Regions from separate parts of the Corynebacterium suedekumii genome, predicted to be linked through region 3. Evidence: riboswitches for the same ligand, from Rfam matches in the RefSeq annotation. Region 3 holds a riboswitch; each other region holds the start of a gene.
What was found. Region 3 has a riboswitch for thiamine pyrophosphate ahead of thiM (hydroxyethylthiazole kinase). Riboswitches for the same ligand answer to the same signal wherever they lie in the genome.
Positions count from the first base shown of each region.

Region 1: it holds a riboswitch for thiamine pyrophosphate, as region 3 does, so the genes downstream of both, QP029_RS09030 (ECF transporter S component) here and thiM (hydroxyethylthiazole kinase) in region 3, are expected to answer to the same signal.
Region 2: it holds a riboswitch for thiamine pyrophosphate, as region 3 does, so the genes downstream of both, QP029_RS00865 (SDR family oxidoreductase) here and thiM (hydroxyethylthiazole kinase) in region 3, are expected to answer to the same signal.

Region 1 covers NZ_CP126970.1:1,789,932-1,795,032, reverse strand. The annotation lists gene QP029_RS09045 (nucleoside/nucleotide kinase family protein) at 1-181, opposite strand, end outside; gene QP029_RS09040 (energy-coupling factor transporter transmembrane component T family protein) at 178-942, opposite strand; gene QP029_RS09035 (ABC transporter ATP-binding protein) at 939-2,306, opposite strand; gene QP029_RS09030 (ECF transporter S component) at 2,306-2,896, opposite strand; TPP riboswitch at 2,888-2,997, opposite strand; gene QP029_RS09025 (DUF2218 domain-containing protein) at 3,006-3,377, opposite strand; gene QP029_RS09020 (2-dehydropantoate 2-reductase) at 3,388-4,302, opposite strand; gene QP029_RS09015 (DUF808 domain-containing protein) at 4,407-5,101, shown strand, end outside.
Region 2 covers NZ_CP126970.1:176,049-181,149, forward strand. The annotation lists gene QP029_RS00855 (hypothetical protein) at 1-471, opposite strand, end outside; gene QP029_RS00860 (ATP-grasp domain-containing protein) at 536-1,534, shown strand; partial or broken gene QP029_RS00865 (SDR family oxidoreductase) at 1,531-1,689, opposite strand; TPP riboswitch at 1,676-1,778, opposite strand; gene QP029_RS00870 (DUF308 domain-containing protein) at 1,797-2,369, opposite strand; gene QP029_RS00875 (MsnO8 family LLM class oxidoreductase) at 2,459-3,376, opposite strand; gene QP029_RS00880 (SDR family oxidoreductase) at 3,445-4,320, shown strand; gene QP029_RS00885 (L,D-transpeptidase) at 4,330-5,101, opposite strand, start outside.
Region 3 covers NZ_CP126970.1:2,159,334-2,164,434, reverse strand. The annotation lists gene QP029_RS10850 (pyruvate formate lyase family protein) at 1-1,565, shown strand, start outside; gene grcA2 (autonomous glycyl radical cofactor GrcA2) at 1,616-1,867, shown strand; gene pflA (pyruvate formate-lyase-activating protein) at 1,868-2,734, shown strand; TPP riboswitch at 2,757-2,856, shown strand; partial or broken gene thiM (hydroxyethylthiazole kinase) at 2,838-3,559, shown strand; partial or broken gene QP029_RS10825 (bifunctional hydroxymethylpyrimidine kinase/phosphomethylpyrimidine kinase) at 3,568-5,101, shown strand, end outside.

The DNA.
Region 1 (5,101 bases), 370 kb from region 3:
GCCGGGTGGGGTGCAGGACATCGTCGACGACCATGCGGGAGGCGGCCGCAAGCCCCGACCAGCCCGGGTAGAAGTCGTCGAGGTGCACCACGGGGATCCCGGTGCGACGGGAGACGGCCTCGGCGAAGGTGGTCTTGCCGGCACCGGAGGGGCCGTCGACGAGGACGGTGAGGCGGGTCATGCCACCCCCAGGAAACGGAAGGAGCCGACGGCGACGGCGATGCCGATCGACGCGACGGACACCACCAGGCACACGGCCATGACGATCCAGTCGCGCGCGGACAGGCTCGACTCGCGCGCCCAGGTTCGGCCGTGCTCGGCGACGCGGTTGAAGCCGCGGGCCTCCATGGCGGTGGCGAGCTTGGCTCCCCGGCGCAGCGACAGGACGAGCAGGCCGAAGGCGAGGGTGAGGAAGTAGCGGATCCGGCCCTGGTCGGCGATCCCCCGGGCCCGGCGCGCGCGACGCATGGAGTCGAGGTCGTCGCGGAACAGCGACACCAGGCGGGCGGCGGCCACGGCGCCGAGGACGAAACGTTCAGGCAGGCGCAGGACCTGGGCCAGGCCGTCGCCGAGGTCGGTGGGGTCCACGTCCGCGGACAGGACGATGACGGGCAGGCCGACGGCGAGGACACGGACGAAGATCGCCGCGGCCAGCTGGAGGGAGTTGTCGGTGACGTGGGCGAAGAGGAACTGGGCGTAGGTTTCCCCCTCCGGTCGGCCGTAGAGGGCCATGGGGATGGCGGCCAGCGGCGCGGCGAGCAGGATGGGCCAGCCGCGGCGCAGCAGCCGGCCCCAGCTGACGCCGCAGAAGGGGGCGACGAGGACGGTGAAGGCCAGGGCCACCCCGGCGGAGACGACGTCGACCGACAGCAGCAGCGGGGTGGTCAGCAGGATGAGCCCGAGGATGCGGGTGACGGGGTTGATGTCGCGCAGGAGGTTCACCGGATCACCACCTCATGATCGCCGAGGGCGTGGCGGTAGGCCTCGTCGTGGGTGATGGACAGGACCGTCACCCCGTCGGCGGTGAGCTGCCGGACCAGGCCGACCAGTTCGGTGAAGGTGCCGGGGTCCTGGCCGAAGGTCGGTTCGTCGAGGACCACCAGTGTCGGCGCGTTGACCAGGGCGGTGGCCACGGACAGGCGGCGTTTCTCCCCGCCGGAGAGGGTGAAGGGGTTGGCCTCGGCGAGATGCGCCAGCCGCAGGCGGGTCATGAGCTCGTCGATCCGATCCGGGTCACCTCCGGACACCGCCATCTCCTCGCCGACCGTCCGGGCGACGAACTGGTGCTCGGGGTCCTGGAAGACGTAGCCGATGCGGTCGGCCAGCTGCCGGGAGGTCCAGGCGTGGGGCGCCTTCCGCAGTCCCTGGCGCAGGTCCTCGGCGTAGTGCAGTCGACCGCCCTCCGGGGGCAGGAGTCCGGCCAGGGTCAGAGCCAGGGTGGACTTGCCGGCGCCGTTGGGCCCGGTGAGCACGGTCGAGCATCCGGCGGGCAGGTCCAGGGTCCGGGGTGGGCCCCAGATGGTCTGCAGCTCACGGGCCTCGACCAGGGAACGCGTCCCGGCGGGGACGCCGGGGGCGGCGGGCAGCACCGGCAGCGACGGCAGGTCGTCGGCGGTGGTCTCCACAAGGCGGGCACTGCCCCCGCCACCGGAGCCACCGGCCGTGCCGGCCGTGCCGGTCGTGCCGGACTCCAGGCGCAGGAACCGGTCCATCATCGCCCGCCACAGGTGCGGGCGGTGTTCCACGACGATGAGGGCGGCTCCGGTCTCGGCCACCACGGCCTCGACGGCCTCGACGATCTCGGTCTGTCCGGCCGGGTCGAGGTTGGCGGTGGGCTCGTCGAGGAGGATGAGTTCGGCACCCATGGCGATGACGCCGGCCAGCGCCAGCCGCTGCTTCTGCCCGCCGGAGAGGTACCGGGTGGGATGGTCGAGCGGCAGGTCCAGTCCGACCAGATCGAGGGCGCGGCGGACCCGGGGCCAGATCTCGTCGCGGGGGACACGGAGGTTCTCGCAGCCGAAGGCGACGTCGTCGCCGATGCGGGAGGAGATGACCTGGGAGTCGGGGTCCTGCAGGACCATGCCGACGGTGCCGCGGACGGTGAGGGTGCCGGCCTGGTCGCCGTCCTCCTCGTCACCGAGCAAGCCGGCCAGGGCGGCCAGCAGGGTGGACTTGCCTGCCCCGGAGTCGCCGGTGAGCAGGATCCGCTCGCCGCGCCGGACGGTGAGGTCGATGCCGGACAGTGCCGGGTGGATGCGGGAGGCGTGCCGCCAGCCGAGGCCGCGGGCCTCGACGAGCGGAGCCATCACACGCGCTTTCGGCCGGCGGCGAAACGGTCGAGGGCACCGGTCGCGGCCAGTGCCCTGACCAGCCAGTGACCGAGCAGGCCGGCGAGGATCGCGCTGGAGATGACCAGGCAGGTGAGGTAGATGGAGTTGAAGGTCAGCGACTTGGCCAGGTTGGCGCTGGTGAACAGCTCGAGGATGAACGCCCCCACGGCCGCGCCGACGCCGGCGAGCATGGCCACCGGGAGGGTGAAGCGGCGGTAGCCGAAGGCGGCGAAGACGAGCTCGGCGCCGAGGCCCTGGGCCAGGCCGGAGTACATCGTCTCGATCCCCCACTGGTTACCCAGCAGGGCGGAGACGATCGCGGCGAGCAGTTCGACGAACAGGGCGGCGCCCGGTTTGCGGATCACCAGCCCGCCGAGGACGCCGCCGATGAGCCAGATCCCCACGGCGAGGCCGCCGAAGCCGGGGGTGAGTGCGTCCATGGCGGTGAACCAGGCATAGCCGATGGAGTTCCACAGCCAGAAGATGAGGCCGCAGGCCACACCCAGGACGGAGGCGATGATGATGTCGATGACGCGCCAGGAGGCGCGCGAGGAATCAGTGGTCACAGTATGTCTCCCTAGCGCCGGTACTAACCGGATCAGGTTCGACGGTTCGCCGTGGACGGCGTCTCAGCCCGGAGTTTCACCGGGCACCCGTGGTGTCAATGTGCGCCGGTCAGTCTAGCCCACCCGCAGCAGGGGTGGATCTCGGGCCCACCCATCGGGTGCCCGGCTCTCCCCCGGCGCGTTTCCACTCCACCTCGATGCTCTCCGCCCCGAAGCCCTCGGCCAGCTCCACCACCCCGGTGCCCACCATGGCCTCGAGCTGGTTGACGTCGTCGGCGGCGCACTCCAGATGGAGCAGGAGGATCCCGTCGCCGGCGATCATGTCCACCTCGGCGTCGTGGCCCCAGGTGAACATGAGGTGGCCGCGGCCCAGGTCGTCGTCCCAGTCGGTGTGGGCGGCGTGCGCGAAGCGGGCGGCCAGTGACCTGGCGTACCGCCCTGGCTTCTCGCAGCGGACGCGGGCGGTGGCGGAGGCGGTCATGCCACTCAGGCTACCCCAGGGGTGTCTGCTCTCCGCGCTGTTCCAGCACCGTCAGCAGGAGATCGTGCAGGCGGGTGTCCACGCCCACAGCATCGCCCATCCGGCAGACCGCACCCACCTGAGCGTCGAGCTCGGTCTCCCCCGCCGGGGCTCCGGAGACCAGGTCGCGGTGCATGGAGCTGGTGGCCATAGCGGGCATGCGGTCGGCGAAGGCGAGGGTGTCGGCCACCGCGGTGGGTTCCAGCGGGACGCCGTGGGCCAGGGCGGTGTGGTGGATCTCCGTCATCATCGCGGCCAGCGAGTCCCGGTAACGGGTGCGCAACTGACCCAGCGGTGCCCCGGTCAGTGCCCCGAGGGCGCCGGTGGAGACGACGAACATGGCCTTGGCCCACACACCGACGAAGATGTCGTCCCGGATCACCGCCTCCACCCCGGCCGCGGTCAAGGCCGCGCCGAACTCGTCCACCCGTGGATCGTCGCTGCCGTCCCAGGTGCCGTAGGTGTAGGAGATGGGGCCGCCGTGGAACTCGACCGCACCGGGACCGGTGTGGTGGAAGTAGCCGCGCACGACGCCGGGCCAGGTGCGTTCCGTGCCCACGACGTCGGCGACCAGTTGCGGCACCTCGACCGAGTTCTGGGTCACCGCCACGGGTACGCCCTCCCCCAGCCCGGCGAGCATCCCCGTCAGGTCCGTCTCCGTGGTCGCCTTGACGGCGAGCAGCACCAGGTCGACCTCGCCTGCCTCGGACAGGGCAGGGACGGCCGGAACGGGGACGGGCGGGGCATCGTTGAGGGTGATGCCCCGGTCGCGCAGGACGGTGAGGGTCTCGCCGCGGGCGATGAACACGACGTCGTGTCCCGTCTCCACGAGGCGTCCGCCGAACCAGCCGCCGACCGCGCCGGCTCCGATGATCGCGATTCTCATGTCGGCCAAGTCTAGGTGCGCACACCTACCGCCGGGCGTAGTATTTCACTGTTCAGTACGACCCCCTGCTCCCCCCCAGCACCCGTCCAACGAAAGGTTCCGCCATGGCCGGTGGCCTCATTGCCCTGCTTGACGACGTCGCCCTCATCGCCCGGAGCGCCGCCGCCAGCATCGACGACGTCGCCGCGGCCGCCGGCAAGACGTCCATGAAGGCGGCCGGCGTCGTCGTGGATGACGCTGCGGTGACCCCCCGGTACGTCGCGGGCGTGAACCCGACCCGGGAGCTGCCGATGATCTGGCGGATCACCAAGGGCTCGTTGTTCAACAAGCTCGTCATCATCCTGCCGATCGCGCTGCTGCTGTCGTGGATCGCCCCGTGGGCGCTCACCCCGATCCTCATGGTCGGCGGTACGTACCTGTGCTTCGAGGGTGCGGAGAAGATCCTGCACAAGGTCCTGCCCCACGACGGCCACGCGGAGGAGAAGACGCCGGTCAAGGACCAGGTCAACGCCAAGGAGGCGGAGGACAAGCTGGTCAAGGGTGCCATCACCACGGACCTCATCCTGTCGGCGGAGATCATGGTCATCTCGCTCAACGAGATCGCCGATCAGCCGATGCTCTTCCGCGCAGCCGTCCTCGTCGTCGTGGCCATCGGCATCACCGCCCTGGTCTACGGTGCCGTCGCCCTGCTGGTGAAGATGGATGACGTCGGCCTGCACATGGTGGAGACCGGCAGGGGTGAGGCCTTCGGCCGCGGCCTGGTCGCCGCCATGCCGAAGATCCTCACCGCCATCTCCGT
Region 2 (5,101 bases), 870 kb from region 3:
GTCCCCCTCGACGACCTCGATGAGTGAGCCGCCGGCGTTGACGTCCGTCTTCAGCTGCGAGCGGAACACCCGCTCCGAACCGCCGTCGGTCAGCTGGTCGGCGATGTCGAGGGACTGGGCGTGCAGGTCCGTCAGGTTCGCCACCGGCGGGGCGGGGAGGGTACCGGACGCCACCGCGGTGGTCTCACCGATCCCACCTGCCCCGTTCTGCGGGGACGGCGTGTCCGGGGAGGCCTGGTACAGCCACATCGTCATGAATCCGGCGGCGACGAGCGAGGGGACCAGCGCGGAGAGGAAGGACTCGAGGCGCCGGGTTCCCTTGGACACCCGCCACACGAGGACGAGGGCGGCGATCATCGCCACTGCTGCCCCGACCACCCGCGGGGTCTGCCCCAGCGCGTCCCAGGCAGCGAAGCCGAGGCCGGCGACCATGACCACGGCCGAGGCGTTCTTGAGATTCCATCCGCGCATGCCCACCACTGTATCGGCACCGAACTCCCCACCTGCCCCGCCGACGACACATAAGATGGCGCTCATGTTGAGTCGTCTCGACGATCCGCTCACACCGGACCGTCCACTCATCGTCATTCTCGGCGATGACACGGACGAGGAGGACCATGACCTCCTCTTCCCGGCACTCCGCGCGCGTGGGGTGTCGGTCATCCGGGTGCATCCACATGACATCGTCACCAGGATGGACCCGGACGAGGTGAGCTTCAGCGTCGGCCCCCTGGAGCTCCACCCCGACCTCGTCGTCGGCTGGGTCCTCGATGACCTCCTGGTGCCGGGCATGTCCTACCTCGACGTGTTCGCGCGGCTCGGGGTGCCGGTGATCAACGACGCGATGACGCTGTTCCGCGCGCAGAACAAGTTCCTCGACTCCACTCTGCTCAGCGACGGTGGTGCGCTGCGCTACCCCGTCATCACCGGGCGCGACGACACCGCCCTGCAGGACTGGCTCGAGGATCTCGACGCCCCCGCCGTGGTGAAGCCGCTGGTGGGGCACGGGGGCCGCGGCGTCGAGAAGCTTGCCGACGCCGCCGACGCCCCCGCCCTGCTCGCCCGGCTGCGGGAGCGGGACGAGGGCTACTACGTCGTACCCTGGATCGACAATCCGGGCCGCGACATCCGCGTCTACACCGTCAACCACCACCCCGTGTTCGCCATGTACCGCTACGCCCCGCCCGGGAAGTGGATCACCAACATCCTCGCCGGCGGCCACCTCGCCCCCTGCCCGCTCACCCCGGAGCTGTCCGAGTTGGCGGCGCGTGCCTCCCGGGCGGCGGGCACGCTCATCGGCGGCATCGACATTGGCGAGAACCGGGCCACCGGCGAACTGGTGGTCTACGAGGTCAACTCGTGTCCCACCTGCGAACCACCGGTGATCGAGGCGGTCGCGGACTTCCTCGCCGCGGCCGCCGTGGACCTGGAGCAGGCCCGGGCGACCTGGCGGCCCGCCCGCGTCCACACTGATCCCCCGCCTGACCCGGAGCTGTTCCACGCCAGCAAGCGGGACCGGATCCGGCCCGACTAGTCCTTGACCAGGCCACCGTCGACGACCAGGTTCTGGCCGGTGACGGATCGCGCCCACGGGGAGGCGAAGAACAGGATGGCGTCGGCGAATTCCTCCGGAGTGGTCACCGACTGCAACGGGGTGCCCTCGGCGATGAGGTCGAAGACCGCGTCCGGACATTCCCTTCGCCAGTGCTAACTGGATCAGGTTCGACGGGTGTGTTCTCAGCTGCTCCGATGGGCGGGCAGCACCCCGTGTCACGAGACCGTCACCTTAGCAAGCGTCAGGCGTTGCGGACCTTGAAGGCGGCGATCACGGCGACGATGCCGAAGACGATGCCGTAGATCGCGGCGACCCAGATGAACGCCCCGAGGGCGACGGCCGGGTTGGTCCACAGGGCGACGGCGATGGCGATCGCGGCGAGGATGTTGATGATGCCGAGCGCGATACCCCAGCCCCCGAGCTGGCGGTCACCGAGCTCGAGGACGCCCCGGATGAACAGGCCGGCGACGAGGAACCAGAGGATGATGAGGGTGCCGGCCACCGCGGCTGTCAGCGGGTAGATGATCGCGCCGATACCGATGAGGACGGCGGCGATACCACCGGCGAGCGTCCACCCCCAGCCACTGACATCGTGATTCTTCTCCTTGAAGGCGAAAGAGCAGGCGGTGAGACCGTCGAGGATGAGCCAGAATCCGATGAACAGGACGACCATCGTGGCGAGGATGGTGGCGCTGGTCAGGGGTGCGATGAGGAGCAGAACGCCGAGGATGATACCGAGGATGCCGCGGATGAGCAGGGCGGTGAAGCCGGCGGAACGGAGGGCGCCGAGGCGCCCGGAATCAGTGGTGGTCATGGAAAAACTCCTGAAAAATATGGTGACTATGAGGTACGCGACCAATAGTAATACCTATACTTGGGAGTTTCCTGTGTGCCGGGGGCCGGTCACACCAGCTCAGCCAGCAGCTCCTCCGACCGCGCCCGCCCCGCGGGATCACTCATCCCGCCGGTGACCAGCACGTCGCCCAGTCCGCGCAGGTGCTTCTCGACGTCCCGCGGGGTCCCCCACACCGCCATCGCCAGGGTCTCCGCCATCCGGCGTCGTTCCTTCTCCGTGGGCGTCGGCAGCTCATCGACCGGGCGCAGCGCCTCGAACACGCCGGTCGTGCGGGCGTGAGCCTGCGCAAAGGCCTCCGGCAGGAGGAGGTCGCGGGCGGCGTCCGTCGTGTCGGCGACGGCGACGTTGAGGGAGTGGATGACCTGCGGGGCGTCGATACGCCCGGGGCGGAAATTGCGCCGGTAGAGGTCGGCGGCGTCCGCCTGGTTGGGGCCGCCGAGGATGACGCCGAGGCCGAGTTCGGCGGCGAGCAGGACGGAGCGGAAACCGGCGAGCAGCCACACCGGGGTGTCCGTGGTCAGGTGGCCGAGCATCTCCCGCAGGTCCTCCGGGTAGCGGGCCTTCAGCTCGGCCGCATCCCCCTGCCGCAGGGACGCGCGGACCGCGGCGGTGAAGCCGACGGAGGAGCCGATGCCGGCGTCGACACGCCCGGGGTACAGGGCCTCGAGGGTGGTGATCTGCTCGGCGACGATGAGCGGTTGGTGCGCCGGCAGCATGATCCCGGCGGTGCCCACCCGGATCCGGCTGGTGGCCGCGCCGACGGCGGTGGCGAGCATCGCCGGCTGGGTGCCGGGGATGCCGGGGACGCCGTGGTGTTCGGCGACGAAGAAGCCTGCGAAGCCGAGGGCTTCGACGTGGCGGGCGTGGTCGAGCACACCCTGCAGGACGTCGGCGGTGGAGGAGATGGTGGCGGTGCCGGTGGCGGTACTGGTGGCGTTGGCCCGGTCGAGAACGGAGAGGCGCATGCCGTCCAGGATATGGGTACTCTGGGCGCTCACATCAGACATGACTAATGCGTGACAGGAGGACCACCATGCATGACCCCCGTTCCCTCTACCCCACCATCGAGCCACCCGAGCAGCGCCAGCCCCACCCCGGCCTGGACAAGGAGATGGAGCCGAAGGCCGACATCGGCCTGGACAGCTACGTCGGCCACGGCCGCCTCCAGGGGCGCAAGGCCCTGATCACCGGCGGCGACTCCGGCATCGGGTCCGCCGTCGCCGTCGCCTACGCCCGGGAGGGCGCGGACGTGGCCATCTCCTACCTCCCCGAGGAGCAGGCGGACGCCGACCGCGTCATCGAGGCCATCGAGGCCGCCGGCCAGAAGGCTCTCGCCCTGCCGGGTGACCTGTGCGAGCTGGCGCAGTGCGAGAAGATCGTCCGCGACACCGTCGAGGCGTTCGGCGGGCTGGACATCCTGGTCAACAACGCCAGCCGCCAGATCTGGCACGACGGCATCGAGAACATCCCCGACGAGGATTTCGACGCCACCATGAAGTCCAACATCTACAGCGCCTACCGGGTGACCAAGGCGGCGATCCCGCACCTGCAGCCGGGTTCGGCGATCATCTTCACCAGCTCCATCCAGGCCTACGAGCCCTCGGCGACGCTGCTGGACTACGCCATGACCAAGGCCGCGATGAACAACCTGTCCAAGGGGCTGGCCACCCAGCTGACCCCGAAGGGCATCCGGGTCAACGCCGTCGCTCCGGGCCCGATCTGGACCCCGCTGCAGCCGAGCTACGGCCAGCCGATGGACAAGCTCACCGAGTTCGGCCAGCAGGCACCGGTCGGCCGGGCCGGTCAGCCCGCCGAGCTCGCCGGGGCGTACGTGTTCCTCGCCTCCGACGAGGCCTCCTACGTCATGGGCGAGACGCTCGCCGTCACCGGCGGCACCCCCACCCCGTAACGCGGGCGGTTACCAGGAGCTGGTCTCGTCGGCGTTGCCGGCCTTCCACGTCTCCCACGGGATGTTCCAGTCGCCCAGGCCGTCATAGCCGGACAGGGTCCCGCCGATGGTGTTCTTCACCACGACGGGGTCGCCGCGCTTGACGGTGTTCTGGAACCAGGCGGCAGCCTCCGTGGTCACGTTGATGCAGCCGTGGGAGACGTTGGAGTAGCCCTGCTGCCCCACCGACCAGGGGGCGGCGTGGACGTAGATGCCGGAGTAGGACATCTGGGTGGCGTAGTCCACGGCGGTCTTGTAGCCGCCGTCCTCGTAGGCCAGGCCGAAGGTGGTCGAGTCCATGACCAGCGACTGGTGTTCGTCGCCGATGATGTAGGTGCCGTTGGGGGTGGGCCAGCGGTTCGCACCGAGGGAGACGGGGATACTGCGCAGGACCTCGCCGTTGCGGGACACGGTCATGGTCTTGGTGTTGTCGTCGACGACGGTGATCACCTCGTCGCCGATGGTGAAGTTCGTCGCGTTGTCCGACTCACCGTAGACGCCGCCGCCCAGGTCCTGTCCGTAGATGTCGGCCTCGACGCTGACCTTCGTGCCCGGCTCCCAGTACTCCGCCGGGCGCCAGCGGACCTCGGAGTTGTTGAGCCAGAAGAACGCACCCTCGACCTTCGGTTCGGTGGTGATGGTGATGGCGTCCTGGGCGGCCTGGCGGTCCGTGATCACCGAGGAGAAGCGGAACGCGATGGTCTGTGCGACACCGACCTCCGCGCCCTCGACCGGCGAAAGG
Region 3 (5,101 bases):
GCATCATCGGCGACTACCGCCGTGTCGCCCTCTACGGCGTCGACCGCCTCATCGCCGACAAGGAGGCCGCGAAGCACGCCGCCGGCCCCCAGGGTTTCTCCGAGCACTGGGCCCGCTTCCGCGAGGAGCATGCCGAGCAGATCAAGGCACTGAAGAAGCTCAAGGCGATGGCCGCCGACTACGGCTTCGACATCTCCGGCCCGGCCACCACCGCCCAGGAGGCCGTGCAGTGGACCTACTTCGGCTACCTCGGTGCCGTGAAGTCCCAGGACGGCGCCGCCATGTCCTTCGGCCGCCTGTCCTCCTTCTTCGACATCTACATCGAGCGTGATCTGCAGGCCGGCCGCATCGACGAGTCCTTCGCCCAGGAGCTCATCGACGCCCTGGTGATCAAGCTGCGCATCGTCCGCTTCCTGCGCACCGAGGACTACGACCAGATCTTCTCCGGCGACCCCTACTGGGCCACCTGGTCCGACGCCGGCTTCATGTCCGACGGCCGCCCCCAGGTGACCAAGACGTCCTTCCGCCTGCTGCAGACCCTGCGCAACCTGGGCCCCGCCCCGGAGCCGAACATCACCATCTTCTGGGACGATCAGCTGCCGGAGGGCTACAAGGAGTTCTGCGCCGCCATCTCCATCGAGACCTCGTCCATCCAGTACGAGTCGGACAAGCAGATCCGCGAGCGCTGGGGCGACGACTCCGCCATCGCCTGTTGTGTCTCGCCCATGGCCGTGGGCAAGCAGATGCAGTTCTTCGGCGCCCGCGTCAACGCCGCCAAGTCCCTGCTCTACGCCATCAACGGCGGCCGCGACGAGATGACCGGCAAGCAGATCACCAGGGAAGGCCAGTTCACCCCCATCGAGGGCGACGGACCGCTCGACTTCGACGAGGTGTGGACCAAGTACGAGGAGATGCTCGACTGGGTCGTCGGCACCTACGTCGAGGCGCTCAACATCATCCACTGGTGCCACGACAAGTACGCCTACGAGGCCATCGAGATGGCCCTGCACGACTCGGACATCGTCCGCTCCATGGGCTGCGGCATCGCCGGTCTGTCCATCGTCGCCGACTCCCTGTCCGCCATCAGGTACGCCAAGGTCACCCCCGTGCGCGACGACTCGGGGCTCATCGTCGACTACATCACCGAGGGTGAGTTCCCCACCTACGGCAACGACGACGACCGGGCCGACGACATCGCCGCCACCATCGTCCACACCGTCATGGCCAAGATCAAGGAGATCCCTATGTACCGGGACGCCATCCCGACCCAGTCGGTGCTGACGATCACCTCCAACGTGGTCTACGGCAAGGCCACCGGAAACTTCCCCTCCGGCCACCGCGCGGGTACCCCCTTCGCCCCGGGCGCAAACCCGGAGAACGGCGCCGACAACCACGGCATGGTCGCCTCCATGCTCTCGGTGGGCAAGCTCGACTACCACGACGCCCTCGACGGCATCTCCCTGACCAACACCATCACCCCGTCCGGACTCGGCCGCACGAAGGACGAGCAGGTGACCAACCTGGTCGGCATCCTCGACGCCGGCTTCATCATGGACGAGAACTGACCCACCCCAAACCCCGGAACCAACCCCGAATCACCCGAGGAGCACATCACATGTCCACCAAGACCTTCGACGAGCGCATGGCCGACATGAAGGCCAACCGCACCGCCCACAACATGGAGTCCGGTCTCTACCACGCCAACATCAACGTCCTCGACCAGTCGACGCTGGAGGATGCGATGGAGCACCCGGAGAACTACCCCAATCTCACGGTGCGGGTGTCCGGCTACGCCGTCAACTTCGTCAAACTGACCAGGGAACAGCAGGCCGACGTCATCTCCCGTACCTTCCACCACGGGGCGTAGATGGCCTCCACTGACGGCATCACCGGCGTCGTCCAGCTGACCCCGGAACTCGGCGAACGGGTCCGGGGTGTGGCCGGCGGCATCGGTGGCACCGCCGAAGACCTCACCCGCCCGGAGCTCATGGCGGCCCGCCACACCGGTGACGTCGCCCTGGTGCACTCCTGGGAGATGGTCACCGCCGTCGACGGCCCCGGCACCCGGATGACGCTGTTCCTCTCCGGCTGCCCGCTGCGCTGCCAGTTCTGCCACAACCCGGACACGATGGAGATGCGCACCGGCACCCTCGAGAAGGTCGAGGACGTGGTCACACGCATCCGCCGCTACAAGCGGGTCTTCGGCGCCTCCGGCGGCGGACTGACCATCTCCGGCGGCGAGCCGTTGTTCCAGATCGCCTTCACCCGTCGGGTGCTGCAGGAGGTCCATGACGCCGGCATCCACACCGCGATCGACACCTCCGGCTATCTCGGGGCCCGGCTCACGGATGAGGACCTGGCCAACATCGACCTGGTCCTGCTGGACATCAAGTCCGGCGACGAGGAGACCTACACGGAGGTCACGACCCGGGAGCTGCAGCCGACGATCGACTTCGGCGACCGGCTCGCCGCCGCCGGCAAGCCGGTGTGGGTGCGCTTTGTCCTCGTCCCCGGGTTGACCGACGCGACGGAGAACGTGGAGAGTGTCGCGGACATCGTCGCCCGCTGGCCCAACGTCGAACGAGTGGAGGTCCTGCCCTTCCACAACATGGGCGCGGACAAGTGGCGTGAGCTGGGAATGAACTACCGGCTCGCCGACACGAAGCCGCCGACGGCGGAGTCCCTGGCCGCCACCCGCGATATCTTCCGCTCGCGGGGGATCACCACCTACTGACCCGCGTTCTGCTACTGTCTGCCGTTACGACATGGGGTGCGCGCTTCGACAGCGCGCTGAGATCACACCCATTGAACCTGCTCTAGCTTGTACTAGCGAAGGGATTGTCATGGCAGTTTTCCGTGCGCTCAGCGCACTCCGGGAGGCGACTCCCCTGGTCCAGTGTCTGACCAATTCGGTGGTCATGGAGACCACCGCCAATGTCCTCCTCGCCGCCGGCGCCTCGCCCGCGATGGTGGACACGCTCGAGGAATCCGCGGAGTTCGCGGCGATAGCCAGCGGTGTCCTCATCAACGCGGGCACCCCCTCCGCCGAGCGCTACGCCGGGATGCGGGAAGCCGTGCGCGGGGCCACCGCGGCCGGCACCCCCTGGGTCGTCGATCCCGTCGGTGCCGGCGGGCTGGCACACCGCACGCGGTTCCTGCTCTCGCTTGTCGACGCCTCCCCCACCGCCGTCCGCGGCAACGCCTCGGAGATCACGGCCCTGGCCGGCCTGGGGGCCGGCGGGCGGGGCGTGGATGCCACCGAGACCGTGGCCGACGCGCTGCCCGCCGCCCGGGCACTGGTCGAGCAGACCGGTGGGGTCGTTGCCGTGTCCGGCGACGTCGACGCTCCCTCGGGGCGCTGACGGCCGCCTACCTCTCCGTCGAGGGTGTCGACGACCATGACGCGGTGCTGGCCGCCCACGCCCATGTCGGCGCCGCCGGGCAGCTCGCCGCCCACCGGTCCAACGGACCGGGCAGCTTCGCGGTCGCCTGGCTCGACGCCCTCGCCGAGGTCGACGATGCCCGGATCGCCGAGCTGGTCAGCGTGGAGGAGGCATGAGCGGAGCAATGGGCACGGTGGACTGGAGCCTGTACCTGGTCACCGACCCCGTGCTCGGCGGCGGGCCGGACCGCGTCGTCGACATCGCCACCCGGGCAGTGGCCGGCGGGGCGACCGTGGTCCAGCTGCGCGACAAACACGCCACCGACGCCGAGGTCGAGGCGACCGCGGCGGCCCTGCTCGATGCGGTGGACGTGCCGGTGTTCCTCAATGACCGCGTCGAGGTGGCCCGCCGACTGCGCTGCCACCTGCACATCGGCCAGATCGACATCCCCTTCCCCCGGGCCCGGGCGCTCCTGCGGGATGACCAGATGATCGGCCTGTCCGTCGGCTCGGACACCGAACTCGACGCCGTCATCGCCCTCGATGGCCGGGGCCCGGACGTCATCGGCATCGGCCCCGCCTTCGACACCACCACCAAGGCCAACGCCCCGGCCGGCCTCGGGGTCGAGCGCGTTCACGCCCTCGCCGACCGGGCCCGCACCGCCGACCTGCCCTCCGTGGCCATCGGCGGCATCGACGCCGACCGGGCCGGACTGTTCACCGACACCGCCGTCGACGGCATCTGTGTCGTCTCCGCCATCATGGCCGCCGCCGATCCCGCCGCGGCTGCCAGGGACCTCAAGGAGGCCTACACCCGATGATCCCCCGCATTCTCTCCATTGCCGGCACCGATCCCACCGGCGGGGCCGGCATCCAGGCCGACCTCAAGTCCATCACCGCCGCCGGCGGCTACGGCATGAGTGCGGTCACCGCGCTGGTGTCCCAGAACACCCGGGGTGTCCGCGCCGTCCACACCCCGCCGCGGGAGTTCCTCGCCGAACAGCTGGCGGCCGTGTTCGAGGACGTGGCCGTCGACGCGGTGAAGATCGGCATGCTCGGCGACGCCGACACCGTCGCCGTCGTCACCGATGCGCTGGCCGCCTACGGTGGCACCATTCCGGTGGTGCTCGACCCCGTCATGGTCGCCAGCTCCGGCGACCGGCTCCTCGACGAGAACGCCGAACAGGCCGTCCGCGAGCTGGTCCACCGCGTCGACGTGGTCACCCCCAACCTCCGGGAACTGGCCGTGCTCACCGGGCAGAAGACGGCACAGGACTTCGAGTCCGCCGCGACCCAGGCCGTTGACCTCGCCCGGCACTTTGACGTCACCGTGATTGTCAAAGGTGGCCACCTGACCGGACCCGTCGCCGACAACGCCGTCGTACACCCGGACGGGCAGGTCCACCGGGTGCCCAGCCCGCGGATCGACACGACCAACACCCACGGCACCGGCTGTTCCCTCTCCTCCGCCCTGGCCACCCGGCTGGCGCTCGGCGAACCTGTCGAACGGGCCCTGGCATGGGCCACCCGCTGGCTCCATGAGGCGATCACCCACGCCGATGACTTGAACGTCGGTGACGGCAACGGACCCGTCGATCACGGGCACCGCGCCCGACGCCTCGAACGGGCCGCGTCCACGCGACCCTGGCCGCATCTGCGCGGCGACATGCCCACCACCCCGGCACCCGTTCCGCGGCTGACCCCCGCCGGGCCACACAC